Regions from separate parts of the Rhizobium azibense genome, predicted to be linked through region 2. Evidence: riboswitches for the same ligand, from Rfam matches in the RefSeq annotation. Region 2 holds a riboswitch; each other region holds the start of a gene.
The links. Region 2 has a riboswitch for cobalamin ahead of EV130_RS01455 (ABC transporter substrate-binding protein). Riboswitches for the same ligand answer to the same signal wherever they lie in the genome.
Positions count from the first base shown of each region.

Region 1: linked by a shared signal. The riboswitch ahead of bluB (5,6-dimethylbenzimidazole synthase) and the one ahead of EV130_RS01455 (ABC transporter substrate-binding protein) in region 2 are both predicted to bind cobalamin.
Region 3: linked by a shared signal. The riboswitch ahead of cobU (bifunctional adenosylcobinamide kinase/adenosylcobinamide-phosphate guanylyltransferase) and the one ahead of EV130_RS01455 (ABC transporter substrate-binding protein) in region 2 are both predicted to bind cobalamin.

Region 1 is NZ_SMBJ01000005.1:485,608-493,754, forward strand. Features, by position in the region: gene EV130_RS15620 (LTA synthase family protein) at 1-1,279, opposite strand, end outside; gene EV130_RS15625 (NAD+ synthase) at 1,474-3,153, shown strand; gene EV130_RS15630 (TolB family protein) at 3,174-4,004, shown strand; cobalamin riboswitch at 4,022-4,205, shown strand; gene bluB (5,6-dimethylbenzimidazole synthase) at 4,282-4,968, shown strand; gene EV130_RS15640 (DUF2865 domain-containing protein) at 4,976-6,061, opposite strand; gene EV130_RS15645 (NADP-dependent malic enzyme) at 6,164-8,147, opposite strand, start outside.
Region 2 is NZ_SMBJ01000001.1:300,550-308,696, reverse strand. Features, by position in the region: gene EV130_RS01475 (YciE/YciF ferroxidase family protein) at 1-243, shown strand, start outside; gene EV130_RS01470 (metallophosphoesterase family protein) at 477-965, opposite strand; gene EV130_RS01465 (ATP-binding protein) at 1,333-2,502, shown strand; gene EV130_RS01460 (metallochaperone AztD) at 2,858-4,072, shown strand; cobalamin riboswitch at 4,112-4,345, shown strand; gene EV130_RS01455 (ABC transporter substrate-binding protein) at 4,583-5,623, shown strand; gene EV130_RS01450 (FecCD family ABC transporter permease) at 5,683-6,660, shown strand; gene EV130_RS01445 (ABC transporter ATP-binding protein) at 6,657-7,421, shown strand.
Region 3 is NZ_SMBJ01000005.1:341,495-349,641, reverse strand. Features, by position in the region: gene EV130_RS14935 (TSUP family transporter) at 1-52, shown strand, start outside; gene cobO (cob(I)yrinic acid a,c-diamide adenosyltransferase) at 60-692, opposite strand; gene cobN (cobaltochelatase subunit CobN) at 689-4,555, opposite strand; gene cobW (cobalamin biosynthesis protein CobW) at 4,565-5,614, opposite strand; gene cobU (bifunctional adenosylcobinamide kinase/adenosylcobinamide-phosphate guanylyltransferase) at 5,619-6,143, opposite strand; cobalamin riboswitch at 6,414-6,804, opposite strand; gene EV130_RS14910 (chloride channel protein) at 6,969-8,147, shown strand, end outside.

The sequences.
Region 1 (8,147 bases), on a different contig from region 2:
CCTGCAAGGTGACGGCGAAGAAGAAGAATGGCTTATCGAGGCCGTCGCCCTCGCGCATGATCTCCTTCGTCAGGGAATCGTCGGAGGCGAAGATGCCGCGCTTTTCCATCGGCGGCATCGTTTCTTCGGTCCGGAACTCCTCGAAACCGAAATCCTTGTAGACCTGGTTGCGGTTCCAGAACCAGCCACTGAAGGGGTGCAAGGCGCGGGCGATATAGCCTTCGCCGCGGAAGAAGGTGGCAAGCGAGGGCACGTCGCTGCGGACATATTGCTGGTAAGGAATGCTGCCGTAAGGCAGGAAGGCGTTCGAAAATCCGGTCAGTGCCTCAAATTCGACATTGGCGGTCATGCCGCCGAATTCCGGCGAGAAGACGTATCCGGACTGCGCGGCGCGGACGTTCGGCATCGGATCGGCGCTGAACGAGAGATTTTTCAACCTCGTCGGATCCCAAAAGGACTCGCTCATCAGCATAATGATGTCCGGCTTTTCTTTCGGGCCCGTCAGATAGCCGTAGTTGCGCGAGGGAATCGCGTCGAGCGCATCGGCGTTGAGACCGGCGGGCGCTGCGACGTCGGCCATCGGGATGTTGAAGAGGAAGGCCAGTATGAAACCGTTGCTGCGGTAGTTTTCCTTCTGGTCCCACATCATCGGTACGACCTGCAGGCGGTCGCGAACGTAGGAATATTGCGAATAGTCCATGAGCGAGGCGAAGGCCGCTATCACCGGCAGCCCAAGGCAGAGGTGGCGCAGGCGTGCCTGGCGCGAGAGCTTGGGAAAGTTCTGCCATGCATAACGCCATGCGAAAACGATGCCTGAGGCGAAAAGCACGATGCCGACGAGAAGCGTTGCGGCGGTCAACGGCCTGTCTCGCACCATGACCGGCAGCAGCTCCATGATCTGACGAGTAAAGAGTATGTCGGACGGATAGAAGGGGTCGGAGAGAAAGTGCTGCTTCTGATTGGAGACAAAGGCAGGAACCAGAAAAAGCGGGATCAATACAAATGCCGACTGGTGGCGCCGGCCAAATACGGCATCGAGGGTCAACATCACGATCGCCAGCATGGCGACGGTCGTCATGCCGGGCCTGACCGTCGATGTCAGGAACTCGCCCACATCGGTCAAGGTGCCGCGCGCAATCCATTCGACAGCGACGACGCTGAGGAAAGCGAGGGAAAACGAAAACAGGATGCCGATTGCCGCGCGCGCTGCCGGAGACTTTAAACTCGACCCGAAACCGGCGGAAAGCAGTGCTGCTTTGCTCGAGGGTAGAGACTTCATTATCAACGCAATCAACGGTATGCTCCGATGTCATAAAATTTTCACCGAAGTGTCACATGTCCGTCATGAACGCTAGATGAACCTTGCGGGGCGCCGGCTTTTCCCAAGGGTTTGAGTTTTTCGCCCGCCATACCCGGCGTCTTTTCATGGAACGGGCAATTGAAGAGGCGGGCGACCCGCGCTAAATGGATGACATGACACAGGAAAACGCTCCTTTGAATACGCTCCGGATTGCCGTTGCCCAGTTGAACCCGACAGTCGGCGATGTCGCCGGAAACCTCGCCAAAGCTCGTGAGGCACGCACCGATGCGGCCCGCCAGGGCGCGGATCTGCTGCTTCTGACGGAGCTTTTCATTTCCGGTTATCCGCCGGAAGACCTCGTGCTGAAACCGGCCTTCCTAAGGGCCTGCCTGAAGGCGGTCGAGGACCTCGCGGCCGATACCGCAGACGGCGGCCCCGGCGTCATCGTCGGCTTTCCGCGGCAGGGAAAGACCGGGCGGCACAACTCGGTTGCAGTTCTCGACGGCGGCCAGATCCTGGTGCTGCGTGACAAGATCGACCTCCCGAACTACGGCGAGTTCGACGAGAAGCGCGTCTTTTCCGAAGGGTCGATGCCGGGGCCGGTGAATTTCCGCGGTGTGCGGATCGGCGTGCCGATCTGCGAAGAGATCTGGAACGATCTCGACGTCTGCGAGACACTTGCCGAAAGTGGCGCCGAAATCCTGCTCGTGCCGAACGGTTCGCCCTATTATCGCGGCAAGGTCGACGTGCGCCATCAGGTGGCGCTCAAGCAGGTGATCGAAACCGGCCTACCGCTCGTCTTTGCCAATCAACTCGGCGGCCAGGACGAACTCGTCTTCGACGGTGGGAGTTTCGCCTTCAATGGCGACAGGACGCTGGCCTTTCAGATGAGCCAGTTCGAAACGGCGCTGGCGGTGACGACCTGGAAGCGCGGCGAACATGGTTGGCGCTGCAGCGAAGGCCCCATGTCTCGGATTCCCGAGCCCGACGAGGCCGACTATCGCGCCTGCCTGGTCGGTTTCCGTGATTATGTGAACAAGAATGGATTCAAGAATGTCGTCCTTGGTCTCTCCGGCGGTATCGACTCGGCGCTCTGCGCGGCGATCGCCGTCGATGCTCTGGGCGAGGAGCGCGTTCGAACGGTGATGCTGCCGTATCGCTACACGTCAACCGATTCGCTGAAGGATGCCGCCGATTGCGCCAAGGCGCTCGGCTGTCGTTACGACATCGTGCCGATCGAGGACCCGGTGAACGGCTTCACTTCGGCGCTCTCACGGCTGTTCGAAGGAACCGATAGCGGCATTACCGAGGAGAACCTGCAAAGCCGTGCGCGCGGCACGATCCTGATGGCAATCTCCAACAAGTTCGGCTCGATGGTTGTCACGACCGGCAACAAATCGGAAATGTCGGTTGGATATGCGACGCTCTACGGCGATATGAACGGCGGGTTCAATCCGATCAAGGACCTCTACAAGATGCAGGTCTATGCGCTGTCGCGCTGGCGCAACAGTCATGTGCCGCCGGACGCGCTGGGGCCGTCCGGCAAGGTGATCCCGCAGAACATCATCGACAAGGCGCCGTCCGCCGAACTTCGCCCGGACCAGACGGACCAGGATTCGCTGCCGCCTTATCCGGTTCTGGACGACATCCTCGAATGCCTCGTCGAGAAGGAGATGGCGGTCGAGGAGATCCTCGCGCGCGGGCATGATGTGGCGACCGTCCACCGCGTCGAGCATTTGCTCTATCTCGCCGAATACAAACGCCGCCAATCGGCTCCGGGCGTCAAGATAACCAAGAAGAACTTTGGGCGCGATCGCCGCTACCCGATTACCAACCGGTTCCGCGACCGGTAACCCAAGATCCGGGAGTATGCATGCGCAGTTCGGTCGAGATCTACAATATTCGCACCGGCGAAAGCCGGATTGTCGTCCAGACGGAAAAGCTGATCGAGGCGCCGAATTTTTCGCCCGATGGCGGCTATGTGCTGTTGAATGGCGACGGGTTGCTTTACCGGCTGCGGCCGGACGGTACCGGCGGCCTCCAACAGGTCGATACGGATTTTGCAACGCAGTGTAATAACGATCACGGCATTTCGCCGGACGGGACGCAAATCGTCATTTCCGACAAGACCGAATTCGGCAAGTCGGCGATCTATATTCTGCCGGCGGCTGGCGGGACGCCGCGGCTGATCACCGAAAATCTGCCCTCCTATTGGCACGGTTGGTCACCGAACGGCAGGGAGCTCGCCTATTGCGGCATTCGCGACGACCTCTTCGACATTTATACGATCTCCGTCGATGGTGGCCCCGAAAAACGGCTGACGCATGGCGAGGGTCGAAACGACGGGCCGGATTATTCGTCTGACGGGAGATGGATCTACTTCAACTCCAGCCGCACCGGTCTCATGCAGATCTGGCGCATCCATCCGGATGGAACCGGCCTGGAACAGGTGACATTCGACAATTATGGCAACTGGTTTGCGCATCCTTCGCCGAAGAACGACAAGGTGCTGATCCTTTCCTACGATCCGGAGGTCTTCGATCATCCGCGCGACCTCGATGTGCGGTTGCGGCTGATGGACATAGACGGCGGCAACCTGACCACGCTGTTCGAGCTCTTCGGCGGACAGGGAACGATCAATGTACCCTGCTGGTCACCTGATGGTGACGAATTTGCCTATGTGCGTTATTTCCCCGGGACTTGAACGAGCCGCCGACTCGGACGATAGAGACTGCGTCAGGTGCCTGCATCCAGCAGGAGAATCGGGAATCCGGTGAAGGACCGGAACGTGCCCAACGCTGTGAGGCTGACGCTTTCTGCAACAATGGCCACTGGCATCTGCCGGGAAGGCCGCGGCAAGCGGGTGACGCCAAGTCAGAAGACCGGCCTGACAAGATAGACCGAACCGCGTGGACGGCGGCGAAGTTTTGACGCTTCGCGCGCCTGTGCGCGGGTGCTGAAGCATTGTTGGGGATTTGACGATGCAACTTGAACCTTTTGCCCGCTCCCTGGTGCCGGCCGGCCATTTTTCCGACGATGACCGGGCCGCGGTCTATAGAGCCATCGAAACGCGCCGCGACGTGCGCGATCAGTTTCTGCCCGATCCCCTGCCTGACGATCTGGTGTCGCGGCTGCTGGGGGCGGCGCATGCCGCGCCCTCGGTCGGTTTCATGCAGCCCTGGAATTTCATCGTGATCCGCGATCCGAAGGTGCGCCAGGCCGCCTGGCAGGCGTTTTCGCGCGCCAACAGGGAAGCGGCCGACATGTTTGAAGAGGAGCGGCGGGATATGTACACAAGCCTGAAGCTCGAAGGCATCCGGAAGGCGCCGCTCAGCATCTGCGTCACCTGCGATCCCGACAGGGCAGGGCCGGTAGTCATCGGCCGCACCCACAATCGGCGTACGGATGTCTATTCGACAGTCTGCGCCGTGCAGAACCTGTGGCTTGCTGCCCGGGCCGAAGGCATCGGGGTCGGCTGGGTTAGCATCTTCCACGATGCGGATATTCGGGAATTGCTCGGCATTCCAGAGCGGATCGAAATCGTCGCCTGGCTTTGTGTGGGTTATGTCGATCAGCTTTACACAGCGCCGGAACTTGCCGTGAAAGGCTGGCGCCAGCGCCTGCCGCTGAAAGACCTGGTGTTCTGCGACCGATGGGGAAGCCAGTAACGACGCGTCAGTTCTGCTGGGGCTGCGGTCCGGGCGTTGCGGGGTTCTTGAGATCGATCGCACCCTGATCGCCAGCGAGGAACTGCGGACCGACCTGGCGGACTTTACTGTTCGCCGGGTCATAGGGGCGGTCCGGCACCTGCGGCTGGCGGGCAGGCGTGGAGGCGGCGCCCGATGGCGGCTTCGTCTTGATACTGGTGATCGAGCCTTTCGTCGGCGGTTCGCTGATCGATTGATTCTTGCGCATGTTCTCGTAATAGGCGCTGAGATTGCACAAACAGGAGGACTTTTCGCCGGGCGCGCGGTTCTTGTAGGCAAAGGCATTCGGCATGGCGCTGTAGGGCGCACCGGTCGAGGCCGAGATCATGTTTGCGGCATCGGTATTCGAGATGTCTTGATAGAAAAGCTCCGTCTCGATACCCGGGCACATTCTCGAACACGTCGCTGCGTCGCGGTTGAAATCGATCGACGTTGCATTCGTTGTGATCGGGAAGAAGCCGCCGTCGCAGGTGCGCACGCACATGGTGCTGACATGCGACATGAGCTCGCCGTCCGGCACGCCGTATTGGATGTCGCCTTGTTCGCCTTCTCCAAGCGGAATGAAGGTATCGCTCCGCATCGCCTGTTCTTCTGGACTTGGCGCCGGTGCATAGGCCTGCGGGTCGGGCGCATAATCGAGCTCGTCGTTGCAGCCGTTGTCTTCGAGCGCCGCCATCAGCTCGCGGCGGACGCGATAATCGGCGCCGCCCTGATCGCGCAGTTCGTTACGCCGCTCCTGAAGGTATCGAATGTTGTCGACCATGCGCGCCTCGGACTGCTGGAGCTCGCTGCAAAAGTCCGCATTCTCGCCGCCGATCACGACCATGCTGTCCACCGAGCAGCCGTAGCCGCGCAGGTCGTTGCGGACCTTTCTAAGCTCGAGATTCTGCTCGGCGATAGCGCTCGCATATTGGCGGACTTCGGGGCCGTTGCCGATGACTTGGGGCAGATCGGCGATGCGGCCGCGCAGGTCGTCGCAGATCTCATTCGTCTGCGCGGCAGCAGGCGCGGCCAGGACAAGCAGGATCGCAAGGGTCAGGTTTCGGCGTTTCACGGCATCATCCGCAGCAAGGTCGGGCCAGAGCGCGGCGCGACACCCGCTTCCGTTAACAAGCTGGCGAGGCAATAGTAGCGCATTTTTGCAGTTGGCGACAACTTACGCCGGCTGAGAAGCCTCAACGACGGCAAGCGCCGCCATGTTGACAACGCCGCGCGAGGTGACCGAAGTCGACAGGATATGCGCAGGTTGTGCAGTTCCCAGCAAAATCGGGCCGACATGGAGCGCATCCATCATGGTACGGACGAGGCCGAGGGAGATGTTGGCGGCATCGAGGTTCGGGAAGAGCAATAGGTTGGCTTCGCCGGCAAGCGAACTATCCGGCATGGCGCGCTTGCGCAGCGCTTCCGACAGTGCAGAACCGGCTTGCATTTCACCATCGACCTCCAGATCCGGGGCGCGATCGCGCACGAGCTGCAGGGCATCGCGCATCTTGCGTGCGCTCTCGGAGTTTCGTGAGCCGAAGTTCGAATGGCAGATGAGCGCAGCCTTAGGAGTGATGCCGAAGCGCCGAACCTCCTGGGCAGCGAGAACGGCGATCTCGGCGATTTCCTCATGGGTCGGATTGTAGTTCACGAAAGTATCGGCGAAGAAGACCGGCCCTTTCTGGGTGATCAACAGGCTGAGGCCGGCGAAGGTGCAGGCACCCGGCCGTCTGCCGATGATTTGGCCGACGTCTTTCAAGTGGCGGTCGAAGCGACCTTCCACGCCGCAGATGAGGGCATCCGCCTCGCCGCGCTTCACCGACAAGGCGCCGATAACCGTGTTGTTGGTGCGCACGATCGTGCGGGCGGCTTCCGGATTGATGCCAGCACGGCCGACGAGCGCGAAGTAGTCGTCGACATAGTCGCGATAGCGCGGGTCATCTTCGGGGTTCACCACGGCGAAGTCGATGTTCGGGCGAATGCGGATGCCGAACCGCTTGAGGCGTGCCTCGATGACCGAGGGGCGGCCAATTAGAATCGGCTCGCCGGTCTTTTCTTCCAGCAGAACCTGGGCCGCGCGCAGGACGCGCTCGTCTTCTCCCTCCGCGAAGATGACGCGTTTCTTCTCGCAAAGCTTGGCGCTGGTAAAGATCGGCTTCATGACGAAGCCTGAACGCCAAACGAACCGGTTCAACTGATCGAGGTAGGCGTCGAAATCGGCAATCGGCCGCGACGCGACGCCCGTCTCGGCCGCGGCCTTGGCGACAGCCGGGGCGATGCGCAGGATGAGACGCGGATCGAAGGGCGAGGGAATAAGGTAATTCGGGCCGAAGACGGGCGTCTCGCCGGAATAGGCGCGAGCCGCGACATCCGATACTTCCTCGCGGGCAAGTCCCGCGATGGCCTTAACGGCTGCCATCTTCATTTCTTCGTTGATGGCTGTGGCGCCGCAATCAAGCGCGCCGCGGAATATATAGGGGAAGCAGAGGACGTTGTTCACCTGGTTCGGGAAATCCGAGCGGCCGGTGCAGATCATCGCATCCGGGCGGGCGGCACGCGCAAGGTCAGGCATAATTTCGGGGGTCGGATTGGCGAGAGCCATGATGAGCGGCTTTTCCGCCATCTGTGACAGCAGGTCGGGCTTCAGGACACCGGCAGCCGAAAGGCCCAGGAAGACATCGGCGCCGCCGATATTGTCGGCAAGCGTACGCATCTTACTTTTCTGTGCATAGACAGCCTTCCATTCGTCCATCAGTTCGGTGCGGCCTTCATAGACGAGGCCTTCGATATCGTGGACCCAGATGTTTTTTCGCTTCGCGCCGAGCGTCACCAGGAGGTTGAGGCAGGCAAGCGCAGCGGCACCCGCGCCGGAGGCGACGATTTTCACATTCTCGATCTTCTTGCCGGCAAGCTCCAGTCCGTTAAGGATCGCTGCGGCGACGATGATGGCCGTGCCGTGCTGGTCGTCATGGAAAACCGGGATCTTCATCTTCCCGCGAAGCTGGCGTTCCACCTCGAAGCACTCCGGCGCCTTGATGTCCTCGAGATTGATGCCGCCAAAGGTCGGCTCGAGCGAGGCGATGGTGGAGACCATCTGGTCGACGGTGGGCGCCTCGATTTCAACGTCGAAGACGTCGATGCCTGCAAATTTCTTGAAC
Region 2 (8,147 bases):
GAGATCATGGAAGAATTCAAGGGCTCACCCGCACTGGACGCAGGATTGATCTCTGCGGCGCAGGCCGTCGAACACTACGAGATCGCCCGCTACGGCACGCTGATCGCCTGGGCCAAGCAGCTGGGTCTGAAGGACGCGGTCCCTCTACTTCAGGCAAGTCTCGCCGAAGAGGAAGCAACCGACAAGAAGCTCACCCAGCTTGCGCAAACCTCGGCAAATGTGAAGGCAACGAAGGCTGCATGAGTCATTATTTCTGATTGCTTGGAGGGCCGCCATGTTCGCGGCCTTCCAGCATGGCCCGCGTCGGCGCTGAAGGTTGCTCTTTCATTCGACCGGGTCCGGGCGGGACATTTGTACGCCAAGACCATTTGTTCTGTCCAGACGCAATCCCTGTCACGCGGTCGCAACAGCGATGGGGAACGCAGCGCCTCGGGATTGTCAGTCGCCATCGAAGCCATGATCGAGACCGCACGTTGTCACGGCAAAGACAGCAGCTGCGCAAGTGTGACCGGTCGAAGAGCCCGCGCATCAACGCCGACATCATATTGCCGGGGTATCGGCTTCAGCCGACCATGCGAATGCCCATGAAGGTTGATCGAGTTCTTGCCCATCTTGTGCCAGGTCCGGAACGGAAAATGACATAGCACGAGAAGATGCTCGTCTGTAACGAGCTCGGCATAATGCTGAACGCTCGTCCAGTTCTCGGCCTTCGTCGTCGTCTCGGGATCACAGTTGCCAATAATCAAGTGCTTGCGGCCATTCAGCATCGAAAGAAGCTGATCGCAGTCGCCGCCTTTCGCCGACATGAAGTCGCCGAGATGCCAGATGTCGTCGTCCTTTCCGACGATGGCATTCCAGTTCCTGATCAGCGCGACGTCGTGCTCTGCCATATCGGGGAACGGCCTGCGGTCGATCCGCAGCACACGTGGATCGGCGAAATGGGTGTCACTCGTAAAGTAGATCATGAACGGAACAATGGAGCGGCGGCGGCCAGAGTCAAAGTGCTCAGCAAAAAAGCCGCGCACACGCTTGCCTTACGGGCAAAGCGTAAAGGGGACCGTCTTGATCCAATTTTCGTCAATCAAGCCCAGTCGTGCCGATCGAGGCGTGAGCGCCATCCAGCGACGGGCAATATCGGCACGCAAGGGGCGCCAGTTTCCCGGACAAGAAAACAGCAAAATCCGGTCGTCGGACTGGGAGTACCTGACCTTTCGGTGTCTGCATAAGAGACGATTTGAAAGCGAACAGTTATCAAGATCTTCTGGATTTGCAAGGCTCATCACCCTAAATAACCTTGCAATTGTGGATCGTAGCTCCATAATTGCGAGGATGATGATACCAAGACGGAAGAGAGCAGAGCTCGTCGAGCTCCTCGATAACAATCCAGCGGTTGCCTTGCTCGGGCCCCGACAGGTAGGAAAAACCACCCTCGCATTGGAGGTCGGCGAGCAACGGCCGTCCATCTATCTCGATCTCGAATCCGAATCGGATCGTGCCAAACTCGCCGAGCCGGAACTCTATCTTGCCGAACACGAGGACAAACTCGTTATCCTCGACGAGGTCCATCGCGTCCCGGAGCTGTTCCAGAACCTTCGCGGTCTGATCGACCGGGGGCGACGGATGGGACTGCGCAGCGGCCGCTTCCTGTTGCTTGGCTCGGCCTCCATGGATCTCCTGAAACAGTCTGGCGAGAGCCTGGCCGGTCGGATCGCCTATCTGGAACTCGCACCCATAGACGGCCTCGAGGTCGGAGCCGGCGAACTTAACAAGCTTTGGGTTAGAGGAGGCTTCCCCGACAGCCTTCTGGCGGCGAACGACACCGTCAGCCAACGCTGGCGCATCGATTTCATCCGGACCTATCTCGAGCGTGACATCCCTCTTCTGGGTCCGAGGATCCCAGCCGAAACGCTACGCCGCTTCTGGACGATGCTCGCTCATCACCAATCAGGCCTCCTCAATGCGGCGGACTTCGCCCGCGCAATCGGTGTCGACGGCAAGACAGTCGCTTCTTATCTCGACCTCATGGTGGATCTGCTTTTGGTGCGTCGGCTCGAGCCCTGGCACAGCAATGCCGGCAAGCGCCTGGTGAAATCGCCGCGCGTCTATGTTCGCGATTCCGGCCTGCTCCACAGTCTGCTTGGTTTGACCACGCTTGATGATGTCCTCGGCCACCCCGTGGCCGGAGCGAGTTGGGAAGGCTTCGTGATCGAAACCCTTCATGCAGTTATGCCAGAGGGTGCCCACGCCAATTTCTATCGCACCTCGGCCGGCGCCGAGATCGACCTTGTTGTCACCTTGCCCGGTGAACGCCGCTGGGCGATCGAGATCAAGAGAAGCCTCACGCCAAAGCTAGAGCGGGGTTTCCACCACGCCTGCCTCGATCTGGAGCCGGATCGCCGCATCGTGGTGTACCCAGGCAGCGAAGCGTATCCTCTTGGCAATGATATCGAGGCGCTCCCTTTGCGCCAGCTTGGCGAACAACTCGCAGGCGGTCGCAAATGATATTGGCGTGGATCCTGTCGCTATTTCAGGATTTCATCGACACGTCTGGCGAACCTGTCGATCGTATCAACCCGTTGTTTTGGCTTGCTCGTTGAGCGGCGCAGGTATGAAACAGTCAAGAGGCCACCTGATCGGCCATGATCGCCTCCCTGAAGCCCAAGCGACGCGGCGAAAATGAGATCGTGAAGGAGAACCGGCGGTTCCTGGGGTGATTAGCGCCTCCGACCTCCCAGGTCGTTCAGGTCGACCAGGTCGATCATACAAAGGCGGATATCTTTGTCGTCAACGAGTGGACATGTTTCGCGAACTTCGCTAGAGATTGTAATGTTATTACATATCAGAGGAGGGATTTCCTGTGTTACCCAGATTGACGATCGCCGGGGCCTTTGCTGCAAGCCTCTTGGTGAACCCGGCCTCCGCTGAAGAGGAACAGCAGACATGGCGCCTGTTCATCGCCGACCACACGGCACCCATCGCTCGTGCATTCGACGCCAAGACCGGTGAACAGATCGGCGAGTTTGGGTTAAAGGGTTATGCGGCGCTGGCCGCCAGTCATTCCGGCCAGACCGTTTTCGCCGTCCAATCAGAGGCCAATGCCGTCCAGGTAATCAAAACCGGTTTGACGATTTCCGACCACGGCGAGCATCGCGATCTGGAAACATCCGCACCTTTGCTGCTGCAGACCGCACTCGACGGGAAGCGGCCGGTCCACGCCGTCATGCATGGCGACGACGTGGTATTGTTCTACGATCGGGAAGGCAAAGCCAAGCTCGTTTCTGAAGAAGATCTGCTGGAAGGCGCAGCATCCGAAACGCTCATCGACGCGACGGCACCTCACCATGGTGTCGCCGTGCCCATGGGGCGCAACATGCTGGTCTCGGTTCCCGATACCGACGCGCAAACCAAACCGGATGAACTGCCGCCGCGCCTGGGCCTACGTGTTCTCGGCGCAGACGGAAGACAGGTCGGAGGCATCACACCCTGCACGGCGCTGCACGGAGAAGCCTTCTCGGCAAAGCTCGTTGCCTTCGGCTGCGAGGAAGGCGTCCTGATAGCGCGGCCTGGCAAGGATGAGACCGTGCAACTTGAAATGCTGGAATATGGCGACAAGCTGCCGAAGGGAAAAGTGACGGCCTTGCTCGGCGGTAAGGCGATGCAATTTTTCCTGGGCAACTACGGCGAGGACAAGATTGCCCTGATCGACCCAGACAACACCGAGCCGTATCGCTTGGTCGACCTGCCGACCCGGCGTATCGATTTCGCGCTCGATCCTGCGAGGGTCAAGAATGCCTATGTACTGACCGAGGACGGGCACCTGCATCTTGTCGACGTTCTAAGCGGTCAAATCACGATGTCGACCCGCGTCACCGAGCCTTACAGCAAGGATGGTCACTGGCGCGATCCGCGCCCGCGGCTCGCAGTTGCGGGCGATCAGATTGCAATCACCGATCCTCGCCATAGCGTTGTGCGGGTGATCGATATTGAGACCATGAAAGAGATTCGGACCATCCCGGTCGAGGGATTGCCTTTCAGCATCGTCGCCGTCGGGGGATCAGGCGCCGTGCATTGATCCTGCTTGGATCTACGGCTTGACGTGGCGGTTGCGCTCGGCATAACTGAGCGCGACGGTTCCCCGAAGTAGACGCCGAGGGGATTAATAGGGAACACGGTGCGGACGACCCAAAAGGGACCAAGACCGTGGCTGCCCCCGCAACTGTAAGCGGATTGCCGATCATCCTCGTGGCGCCAAGCGCCATGCCACTGTGAGCTGGTTCTCACGGGAAGGCAGATGGTTCGGCGCATATCTGCGAGCCAGGAGACCTGCCGTCAAAGAGAGATCCAATTGAACGGGCGGGGTTGCCCGGAACAGGAGACGAGATGATTCCTTTTGACGCCCCTGATCGGCGCGGGCCCCTTGCGCGTGAGACGGAACGGATCGCTCTTTTCAATAAACCATAGCCGCTGCCGGTCAAGAGCCTGTCGTGCCGGTCGGCTCGCACGCCCGTATGGCCGGTGACCATAACATCGGAGCGTTCAGGCCGCCGTGCCGACGTATCCTCAATTCCCTACGAGTGTTTCCATGTCATCCGATCCAAAACTTCGGCGGTTCATTCTGCGCCTTGCCTTCGCGGCGTTGGCAACCTCTTCGATTTCTGCAGCCGCTTTTGCCGCTCCGACCAGCTACCCCCTGACAATTGCCAATTGCGGCCGATCCGTCACCTTCGATAGGGCGCCGGACAAGGTCGTATCGATCGGCCAGGCGATGACCGAAATCCTGCTGTCGCTCGGCCTTTCGGATCGTGTCACGGGAACGGCTGTCTGGTTCAGCCCAGTGCTCAAACAATTCGATGCGGAAAACAGCAAAATCAAGCGGCTCGCCGACAATGATCCGAGCTTCGAGGCGGTGGTGGCAACTGGCCCCGACCTGGTTGCCGCCGAATTCGAGTGGCATGTCGGCCCGAACGGCTCGGTTGGAACCTACGATCAGTTTTCGAAGCTTGGCATCAACACCTATGTCGCGCCGGCCGATTGCGCCGCCAAGGACAATACGACGGGTGGTGATGGTGTCCGCAAGGAAATGCTGAAGACCGAAGTCATCTATCAGATGATTTCCGAACTTGCCGCGATCTTTGACGTTCAGGACCGCGGCGAGGCATTGGTCGCAAGGCTGAAGGAACGTGAGGATAAGGCGATTGCATCGGTGGCCGGGGCAAGGGTGACGGATATTCCGGTCGTATTCTGGTTCTCCAGCAAGGAAATCGACGGGGAGGCCTTCATGGCCGGCCGCAACGGCGCGCCCGCCTATATCATGCAGGCCCTTGGGGCAAAGAACGTGATTGCCACGAACGAGGAATGGCCGTTGGTCGGCTGGGAAACGGTCGCCGGTCTTAATCCTGCAATCATCGTCATCGCCGGGATGGACCGTCGCCGCTACGCTGCCGACGATCCGGCCATCAAGCTTAGGTTTCTGAACACCGATCCTGTGGCAAGCAGGATCAGCGCTGTGGAAGACAAACACGTGGTCGTCATGGACTCGCAGGCAATGAGCCCATCGATCCGCCTTGTCGACGGCATCGAAACGCTTGCAGCAGCCATAAGGCAGTTTGGACTGGCGAAGTGAGCAAGGACGCCGGGCCGCGCAACGGATGGGGCGGCTTTGCCGTCTTGTCCCTGCTTTCAATGACTGCACTGACATTGGCGATAGGCCTTGCCCTGTCGATCGGCGAAATCGCCATACCGCTGCGGACGATTGCAGAAGCTGTTGCCAACCGAATGTTCGGCACCTCCTTCGCGATCAAGCCGATCCATGAGGGTATCATCTGGGACTATCGGCTGAGCCGCGCCCTGGTCTCAGCAGGTTCCGGCGCGGCTCTTGCAATGACGGGCGCCATACTGCAGGCCCTGCTTCGCAATCCGCTTGCCGAACCTTATGTACTTGGCATTTCGGCGGGCGCTTCGACCGGCGCGGTCGCCATCATGATCTTCGGCATCGGGTCCGGCGTTCTGACCCTTTCCACCGGAGCTTTTTTCGGTGCGGTGGCAGCCTTCGGTCTCGTCTCGCTTCTGGCCGCCGGCGCAGGCGGCGGCGCCGATCGCATCATCCTGGCAGGCGTTGCCGGTTCGCAGCTCTTCAACGCACTGACGTCCTACATCGTCACGACCTCGGCCAATGCCGAGCAGGCAAGGGGGATCATGTTCTGGTTGCTCGGGAGCCTCAGCGGCGTGCGCTGGACGGATGTCTTGCTCGTCACCCCCATTGCCGCCGGCGGCTTTGTTATCTGCATGCTTCACGCACGTGTGCTGGATGCCTTTGCCTTCGGTACGGACTCTGCCGCAGCGCTCGGCGTACCGGTAAAGCGGGTGCGTCTTACCCTTCTTGGACTGACGGCCGTGCTGACCGCTGCCGTCGTCAGCATCGTCGGTTCGATCGGCTTCGTTGGTCTTGTCATTCCGCACGCGGCGCGCTTTCTGGTTGGTCCGGCTCACGAGCGGTTACTGCCGACAACTGCGTTGATCGGGGCGATCTTCATGGTACTTGCCGATGTCGTCTCGCGCACGATCATCCCGCAGCAGGTGCTTCCAATTGGCGTGGTAACGGCACTTTTCGGCGCTCCCGTCTTCGCTGTCATCCTCTACAAGGCAAGGAGGCCTCTATGAGCATATCGATGCGCAATGTCGCCTGGTGCGCTGGCGGTACGGTAATCGTCGATGGCGTCAGCCTTGATGTTGCGCCGGGCAAGACACTGGGTCTGCTCGGACCCAATGGCTCTGGCAAATCGAGCCTTCTGCGTCTCATCTGCCGGCTGCGGCAAGTCAAGAGCGGGGTCATCAGACTGGGCGAGAGCGATATCAGCACCATGGCGCGTCGCGAGATTGCCCAGCGTATCGCACTGGTCGAGCAGCAAGCGACAACCGATGCGGACCTTTCGGTCAAGGATGTCGTGCGCCTCGGGCGAACGCCGCATCGAGGCGCTCTCTCCCCGTGGGACAAGACAGACGAAGACGCGGTCGATGCGGCACTGGAACAGGTCGGCATGACGGCCAAGGCCTTGCAGCTATGGCGCACGCTGTCAGGCGGAGAGCGCCAGCGCACGCACATTGCTCGCGCGCTTGCGCAGACGCCGACCGAACTGCTGCTTGACGAACCAACCAATCATCTCGACATCCAGCATCAGCTGGAGCTGCTGGTTCTCGTCACGACGCTTCCGGTCACCTGCGTCATCGCATTGCATGATCTCAATCTGGCGGCAATGTTCTGCGACAGCCTGGCCGTGCTTTGTAACGGCCGCGTGGTTGCTGCGGGGACCCCCGAAGCGGTTTTGACCGAAGAGCTCGTTCGGGATGTATTTGGGGTCCGGGCTCATATCGAGAAGTCGAGGGTTCACGGCAGGCATTACATCCAGTATCTCACCCGTTGACGACGGACGCGTCGACGCAAGGGATGGGATGATGGCGCGGGGCAGGCAGCATTCTCTCCTGCCTGTCTGGAGCGATGTCCGCTTCAATGGCTGCCGTCGACCTGTGTGCGCCACCGGTTTTGCCGAAAGGTTGGTTCGATGTCGCATCTGCCGACCTGAGGCGCCTGACGTGATGCGTTCCTTGACCATAGGGCCTCGTTTAGGTACCATAGCAGCATGATTTCCGGGAGATCGGATCAAGTTTAGCCGATCTCTAACAGTTTGTTATCACAGACTATTCAACATCTAACGGAAACAATCACGACATTTCGTTCGGTCACTGCGGCTCCCGTTTCAGCCCTTGCAATCCCTTGATTTCTCGTGCCCGAATGAATGACGCGCCTCCTCAGTTTTTCCATCGGTGCCGGACCCTCGAATTTCGATGTTATCGCAATTCCATCGCTTCGCCCGAGGGTGTTTGAAGTCGCGCCGCCGGCTCGGTTAAGCGCTCATGCTGCGTCGAGGAGCGGGTACACTCCGCCTATTGCAGACCCGAGGAAGCAGCTTGGTTGGGCCTGAAATATGATTGCAGCGCCTCGCCCATCAGTGCGGGCAGGCAGGATGGCCTACGAGGCTTTGATCGCTTCGGCCGGACCGCAACCCTTAGCGTTGGGCGTGCCGGCAAATGAGGAAGCGCCGAAGTCAGGTGGATGCGGCATCGCGCCAATGAACGTTGCGGGACTGTGT
Region 3 (8,147 bases), on a different contig from region 2:
TCTGCGCCTCTGGAGCCTGGGGATGGCCTCCGATTACCTGCCGGGGAATTGATCCGCTTTCAGAACTCCACGCCGGGCTGCCCCTTGATACCGGAGCGGAACGGATGCTTGATCAGCTCCATTTCCGTGACCAGATCGGCGATCTCGATCAGCTCGTCCTTGGCGTTCCGGCCCGTCAGCACGACGTGGGTCATATAGGGTTTCTCGGCAATGAGGAATGCGGCCACCTCGTTGACGTCCAGATAGTCATAACGGAGCGCGATGTTGATCTCGTCGAGCAGCACCATGGAATTGCGCTCGTCGCGGATCAGTTCCTTCGCCTTCTCCCAGGCAGCCCTCGCCGCTGCAACATCGCGCGCACGGTCCTGTGTTTCCCAGGTGAATCCCTCGCCCATCGTATGAAACTGGCAAATATCAGAGAAATGTTTCTCGATCAGGTCGCGCTCGCCGGTCCACATCGCGCCCTTGATGAACTGCACGACGGCTGACGGTTTGCGATGGGCGATATGTCGGAAGATCATTCCGAAGGCAGCAGACGACTTGCCCTTGCCTTTTCCGGTATGAATGATGATCAGGCCTTTCTCGTCGGTCTTCGTGGCCATGATCTTGTCACGCGCGGCCTTCTTCTTGGCCATCTTTTCGGCGTGACGTGCATCGTCCTTCGCGCCGCTTTCCACTGGTTCTTCGCTCATTGTTCTTCCCTAAAAGCTTGTGCCGTTTCCGTGCGCGGCGCCGCGAGATCGAATCGCGCCGAATTGCTGCGTGGCGTCCAGAGCCTGCGCTCGATGGCTTCGAGCAGCCGCTCCTTCATGTCCGCAAGCGCCGCCGGGTTCTTCTTTGCCATGAAATCGCGGACTTTCGAATCGGCGACGAAGGCCTGGTAGACGGCCTCGAAGTGGTGGTTGCCGACGGCACCCGTCGTCGCTGCAAAAGCGAACAGGTAATCGACTGTGGCTGCGATCTCGAAGGCGCCCTTGTAGCCATGGCGCATGACGCCATCGATCCATTTCGGATTGACCGCGCGCCCGCGCACGACGCGGCCGATCTCCTCCTCGAGCGAGCGGATCACCGGCTTCTCCGGTCGTGAGTGATCGTTGTGATAGATCGCGGGACGTACTCCGCCCAGTTGTTCGGCTGCGGCCGCCATGCCGCCTTCGAACTGGTAGTAATCGTCGCTGTCGAGCAAGTCGTGCTCGCGGTTGTCCTGGTTCTGCACCACGGCCTGGATGGAGCGCAGGCGCTCTTCGAAGACGCCGCGTTCAGCCCTGCCTTCCTCCGCCGCGCCGTAGGCATAGCTGCCCCAGACAAGATAGGATTCCGCCAGATCGGCACGCCGTTCCCAGCCCTTTTCGTCGATCAAAGCCTGCAGGCCCGCACCATAGGCGCCGGGCTTGGACCCGAAGATGCGGTAGCCGGCGCGCTTTTGTGCGGATGCCTCATCGAGGCCGGCGGCGGCAAGGCGCGCCGTTTCGCCGCGCATGCGGGCCGCGATCGGGTTGTCGGCGGCATCTTCATTGAGGGCGCCTACAGCGCGGATTGCCCGGTCAAACAGCGTGATCTGCTCGGGAAAGGCGTCCCTGAAGAAGCCGGAGATGCGCAGCGTCACGTCGACGCGCGGGCGCTGCAGCAGTGCAGGCGGAATGATCTCGTAGCCGGTGACGCGCCGCGAGGTCATGTCCCATACCGGCTTGACGCCGATCAGCGCCAGCGCTTGGGCGATATCGTCGCCACCGGTGCGCATGTTCGACGTACCCCAGGCCGTAAGCCCGAACGAGACCGGCCAGTCACCATGGTCTTGAACGTAGCGCCGAACGAGCAATTCGGCGGATTTTTTGCCGAGTTCGAAGGCTGCGGGCGTCGGAACGGCGCGGCTATCGACTGAGTAGAAATTCCGCCCCGTCGGCAGCACGTCCGGCCGCCCGCGCGTCGGCGCGCCGGACGGACCGGGAGCGACGAAGCGGCCGTCGAGACCGCGAAGAAGGCCCGCGATTTCAGCCTTCCCGCAGGCAAGGATGGAAGGCTTCAGACGAGTTTCGATCTCGGTGAGGACCGATTGTGTCGCAGGCCAGTCCGGCGGGCACGGAATTTCACCAGCGACCAGTTCTGCGGCAAGCAGTTCGATGCGTTCGATGGTGTCGCCATTGGTGCGCCAGGGGGTATCGGAGGTTTCCATCAGCAGCGATGGCCGCGGGCCGAGCCAGGGCGCCGACATATCGCAATCCAAGGGATCGAAATGTCGAGAGAGGGACTTGAGGCCCTCTGTCCGACCGGAAGCCGCAGATAGGTGTTTCATAAAGGGGGGTGCCTCCGCGACGTCCGCTGCAAATGCGTCCTTCGCAATCGCCCTTTGCAAACTCTGATCCCCGTCCTCGCCCAAACTGCGCGGCACGCGCGCCAGTGCCACCGTGAGATCGGTCAGCAACCGGCCCACCGGCGCAACGCCGAAGACATGCAGCCCATCGCGAATCTGCATTTCCTTAAGATCGCAAAGATAGGCATCGAGCTTCTTCAGCGCTTCGTCCCCACTCTCGCCTTTGGCGATCCCCGCGTCCCGGTCGAGACCTATATCGGCGACGAGATCAAGGATCTGTTTGCCGAGCAGCCGGATGCGCCGCGGATCGCTGCCGGCGGCCTCGTAATATTCATCGACCAGCGTTTCCAAGTCCTTCAGTGGGCCATAGCTTTCGGCCCGTGTCAGCGGCGGCGTGAGGTGGTCGATGATGACGGCGCTCGAGCGCCGCTTGGCCTGCGTGCCTTCCCCCGGGTCGTTTATGATGAAGGGATAAAGATGTGGCAGCGGGCCGAGGATCGCTTCCGGATAACATTCCGAAGACAGTGCAAGCGCCTTGCCCGGTAGCCATTCCAGATTGCCATGCTTGCCCATATGGATCACGGCATCAGCGCCGAATTCCTCGCGGAGGAAGGCATAGAAGGCAAGATAGCCATGCGGCGGCACGAGGTCCGGCGAATGGTAGCTTTCCTTCGGATCGATGTTGTAGCCGCGTGCAGGCTGGATGCCGACGAGGAGATGTCCAAAGCGGGTGAAAGGCAGGGCGAAACTGCCGTCCATGAAATAGGGATCGGACGCCGGATCCCCCCAGCGGAGTGTAATCTCGTCCTGAATCTTTTTCGGAAGAGATGCAAAGAAGGCCTTGTATCCACTCAAGGAAAGCGTCTCGCGGATCACCTTGCCATCATGTCCGGAATTCGTCGGCCCCTCGGCTAGGTGCCTCATCAGCGCATCACCATCGGCCGGGAAACCGGAAACAGCGTAACCCGAATCCCGCATTGCCTTGAGCACCTCGATGGTGCTTGCTGGTGTATCGAGGCCGACGCCATTGCCGAGGCGTCCATCACGGTTCGGGTAGTTTGCAAGCACCAGTGCGATCCGCCGGCCCGCAACCTGCCTGTTTCGGAGGCGCGCCCAGTTGGCAGCGAGTTTCGCCGTGTAGCGCATGCGTTCAGTATCGGGCTCGCTGGCGACTATGTTGGCCTCGACGGCCGCGTCGTAACGGGCGGCGGACTTGAACGAGACAGCCCGCGCCAGAACGCGGCCATCGACCTCTGGCAGCGCGACGTTCATGCCGAGATCGCGGGCGGAAAGGCCTTGGGACGACGAGGCCCACGCCTCCTTGGATGTGGCCGAGAAAATCGCCTGAAGAACAACGGCGCCGTTTGATTCAAGCACGCTCGGCGCTCGATCGGCGCCGGGCGCAGACACGGCAAAGCCGGTAGCGTTGATCACGACATCGGGCGGCGCCTCTGCAAAGACACGCTCTAGAATGCCGATAGATAGCGGATCCTTGAGACTATAGGCGAAAACCGGCAAAGGGCGCAGTCCTTCCGCCGCCAGCGCTTCTATGAGCGCTTCGACGGGCGCCGTTTCGCCGCTTTGCACGAGCGCACGGTAGAAGCTGATGGCGACGATCGGTTTGAATCCGGCCTCTTTTTTCGAGTCTTGGATACCGGGCGCGGAAAAGATTTTCCATTCCTCAACTCCAATCACGCCTCGACCCGGCCACCAGATGCCCGCCTTCATCAGTGGCGCGGCTGCGCCCGGCTTCTCGCCGCCGGAAAGCATCGCCGTCGCGTAATCGAGAAAACTTCGCGAATTCCCCTCGCCGCCTTCGATCAGATAGCCCCAGAGCGCGTTGAGATCGTCAAGCGGCACGTTCGAAAATGGCGTCAATCCGGCATCCGGCTTCGAATCCCCAGGCAGGACCGCAATCAACGCACCATGCCGCGCCGCGCAGGCATGCAGCGCCTCCAGCGCGTAGTGGAAGTAGCTCGCGCCGCCAAGCGCCCGGACGATGATAAGCTTTGCGCAGCTTGCCGTGCGCTCGATATAGGCATCGACGGACATTGGGTGCTTGAGGCTCATCAGGCTGGCGAGCCGGAGCGTGAAGGACCTTGAGCCTTGCGCGTGAGCTGCGGCGATCGCCGCAAGCTCGGTATCCGCCGCAGACAGGAACAGGATGTCGGCCGGCGATTGGCCGAGGTCGATCGCCTCGTCGCCGTCGCTGATCGTTCCCCTCTGGGCAAGCAGCAGATGCATGGCCGAGCCTTAGACGAGTGCCTGGATGGACCTGCGGACGGTGTCCTGATCCATCTCGTGCAGGCCGATCACCACAAGCCGCGTGCCGCGCGCTTCGCCCGGCACCCAGGCGCGGTCGAAATACTGGTCGATACGGCTGCCGACGGCCTGGACCTGCAAGCGCATCGGCTTGCCCTGGACATCGGCAAAGCCCTTGAGGCGCAGAATATCGTGCTCGGCAATCACGCCTTTCAGCTTCTCGGCGAAGCCTGCCGGATCACCGATCGGGCCGAACTCGACCACAAAACTGTCGAACTCGTCGTGATCGTGCGGCGTGCCGTCCTCATGCTCCAGCTCGTGATGGGACTTGCGGTTGCCGATGTCCTCTTCAGTACCGATGCCGAGGCCGAGCAGCACGCTTGCCGGAACCTCGCCGTTCCTCGCCTCGATCATCGCCGGCTTGCGGGCGATGCGGGAGGTCACTTCGTGGCGCACGCGACTGAGCCCTTCGCCGTCAAGGAGATCTGTCTTGTTGAGCACGATGAGATCGGCGCAGGCCAGTTGGTCCTCGAACAGTTCTTCGATCGGGCTCTCATGATCGAGCGAGACGTCGTCTGCGCGGCGCGCCTCCACCGCCTCGTGATCGTCGGCAAAACGGCCGGCAGCGACGGCCGCGCTGTCGACGACTGTGATGACGCCATCGACGGTTACTTCGCTGCGGATATCCGGCCAGTTAAAGGCGGCAACGAGGGGCTGCGGCAGGGCAAGGCCGGAGGTTTCGATGACGATGTGGTCTGGGCGTTGCGCGCGCTCCAGAAGCTTCGCCATCGTCGGGATGAAATCGTCGGCAACGGTGCAGCAGATGCAGCCGTTGGTCAGCTCGATGATATCGTCCTCAGTGCAGTTTTCCGCGCCGCAGCCTTTCAATACATCGCCATCGACGCCGAGATCGCCGAACTCGTTGATGATCAGCGCGATCTTCTTGCCGCCGGTGTTGGAAAGCAGGTTGCGGATCATGGTAGTCTTGCCGGCGCCGAGGAAGCCGGTGATGACGGTTGCGGGGATCTTCTGCTGGCTCATGGGTTCAACCCTTCATTTTCAGCGGCAAACCGGCCGCGATGAAATACACTTCCGCGGCTTGCGCCGCCATTATCTGGTGCAGCCGTCCTGCATGGTCGCGGAAATCCCGCGCCATGCGGTTTTCCGGCACGATGCCGAGGCCGACTTCATTGGAAACGACGACGAGCCGCGCTTTTGCATTGGGCAACCAAGCGGCAAGTGCTGCGAATTCCGCCGCCATGTCGCGCTCCTCCATAATCAGGTTGGTGACCCAAAGCGTCAGGCAATCAACAAGAATCGCCCGGCCCTCGCGGTCGATAATGGAAAGACGCGGGACAAGCTCCAGAGGCTCCTCATGCGTCCTCCACAATGGGCCGCGTTCGGTTTTGTGGCTCTCGATGCGCTGATGCATCTCCTCGTCCCAGGCCCGGCCCGTCGCGACGTAGTGGCGCTCAAGCCCGCTGTCGGCAATCAGCTGCTCGGCAAATCGGGACTTGCCGGAACGGGCGCCCCCCAGGACGAAGGCGGTGCCGCGTGTGGAACGGTTCATCTGGAGACCTGTGGGGTAAGGGATGGCACTGCGGAGGCATAGCGCAGCCAACCCTCGTTCCTGCGCCTGTCACAGGAGCTGAGCGCCTCCAGGTCCTTGGGCTCAGAAGATCCTTTCAACAGGACTGTTTGCGTTCCTGTGACGACAGGAGTGCGGAAAGTCGAAAGTGCCGCATCCCTCAAAGACGCCGCGAAATACGGCATGGAATTCCATCGTTGAGCCATGACAACCTCCGTGCTGGCAGCGGGGAACAATGCCCCAGAATGAGCTCTTCGCCCGGCACGCATGGCAGGTCTCCTGGCTCGCGGGTGTCGGCCGACAGGGCGACCACCTAAGGTCGCCCTGACCGCGCCAGCGGATCTGCCTCGCCTTCCCGGTTGCGATCTTGTGAAAAGGCGGACGATTCGTAGAAATGGAGGCGTCCTGCCCCGGCTGATCACAATGCATTTCCAGTGGCTTTTCCGGCGCCGCAGCCGCTTCACCTGCTCCGCAACATGCAAAACAGCCGTGACCCGACCCGACGCCGGATGGAAGACCCTGACCGCTCTACAGTCGCGGGGTCGGCTGTGATGAAGACGCCCGGCGTGGGTCCGTCCCTTCACATTCCCTTTTCATCCGGAACAGCATCTGCAGCCCCGGAACCATCCGTAAGAATATTCATCGTTAGGCAAGCCGCCTTCCGAAGTCAATTGTGCCCACTCAAATGAAACCCGCGGCAAACAGCTTCCAATTCTCGGTCCGTTTCGCGCCGGGCTTTCGCCACATTTCGGGAGCAAGCGCCCGTATAGCCCTTGACGCTGTTGGCCGCCATCTAGTTCTTTGCACATGCTCACGAAATCGAATTTCCCGCGCCTCTACCGGCTCTACCGCCTGCTCGACGCCGGGAGGCTCCGTGCGCTTGCCCGCCGCAGTGAAATGGGCATGGTCTTCGCCGGCATCGCCGTCGGCGTGACGTCGGGCCTGGCTGTCACCGGCATGAGCCTTGTCTCGCGCGAACTGCATCGCTTGATCTTCGGTATCAGCGACATCGAACGGCTGAGCTCATCGCAGACAAACGACAAATTCCTGCTCCTGATGGCGCCGGTCTGCGGCGGGGTTCTGCTCGGCCTTCTGTTTTTCATTCTCGCGCGAACCCGCAAGAAGCCTATGGTCGATCCCATCGAAGCCAACGCTTTGCATGGCGGACGGCTGTCGCTGACAGATAGCATCATCGTCGCCGTACAGAATCTGGTTTCGAACGGCTTCGGCGCCTCCGTCGGCTTGGAGGCCGGCTACGTTCAGCTCGCGGCGGGTATCGCCTCCAAACTCGGGCTGAAGCTTCAGCTCCGCCGTGCCGATCTGCGCGTCCTTGTCGGCTGCGGCGCGGCGGGAGCGATTGCCGCGGCCTTCAACGCACCACTGACAGGCGCGTTTTATGCATTCGAGCTCATCATCGGCACCTACACGATCGTTTCACTGACGCCGGTCGTCGTTTCCGCCCTCGTATCGACGCTCGTCGCGCGCCTGCTGGCGGGAAGCGATTTCATGATCGATGTCGGTGAATTCGGCACGGTGGTTCCGGCTGATTATATCCCTGCCCTGTTGCTTGGCGCCTTCTGCGCCGGCGTCGGCATCCTGATCATGCAGGGCGTGGCCTTCATCGAGGAGATGGCGCGTAAAAGTTCCGTTCCGACGCCGCTTCGCCCGGCGCTCGGCGGCATCGTCGTCGGCCTTCTGGCGATGATTACACCGCAGGTGCTTTCAGCGGGCCACGGCGCGCTGCATCTGAACCTTGGCCGTGATGTTGCCGTCCCGATCCTGGTCGGCCTTCTCCTACTGAAGTCCTTCGCATCGGCGATCTCCATCGGTTCCGGCTTCAGGGGCGGCCTCTTCTTCGCCTCGCTCTTCATGGGCGCGCTGCTCGGCAAGCTTTTCGCCTATTGTGCCCCCTATTTCGCCCATGCGACGCTGACGCCCGTGATCTATGCCGTGGTCGGCATGAGTTCGCTCGCCGTTGCGGTCATC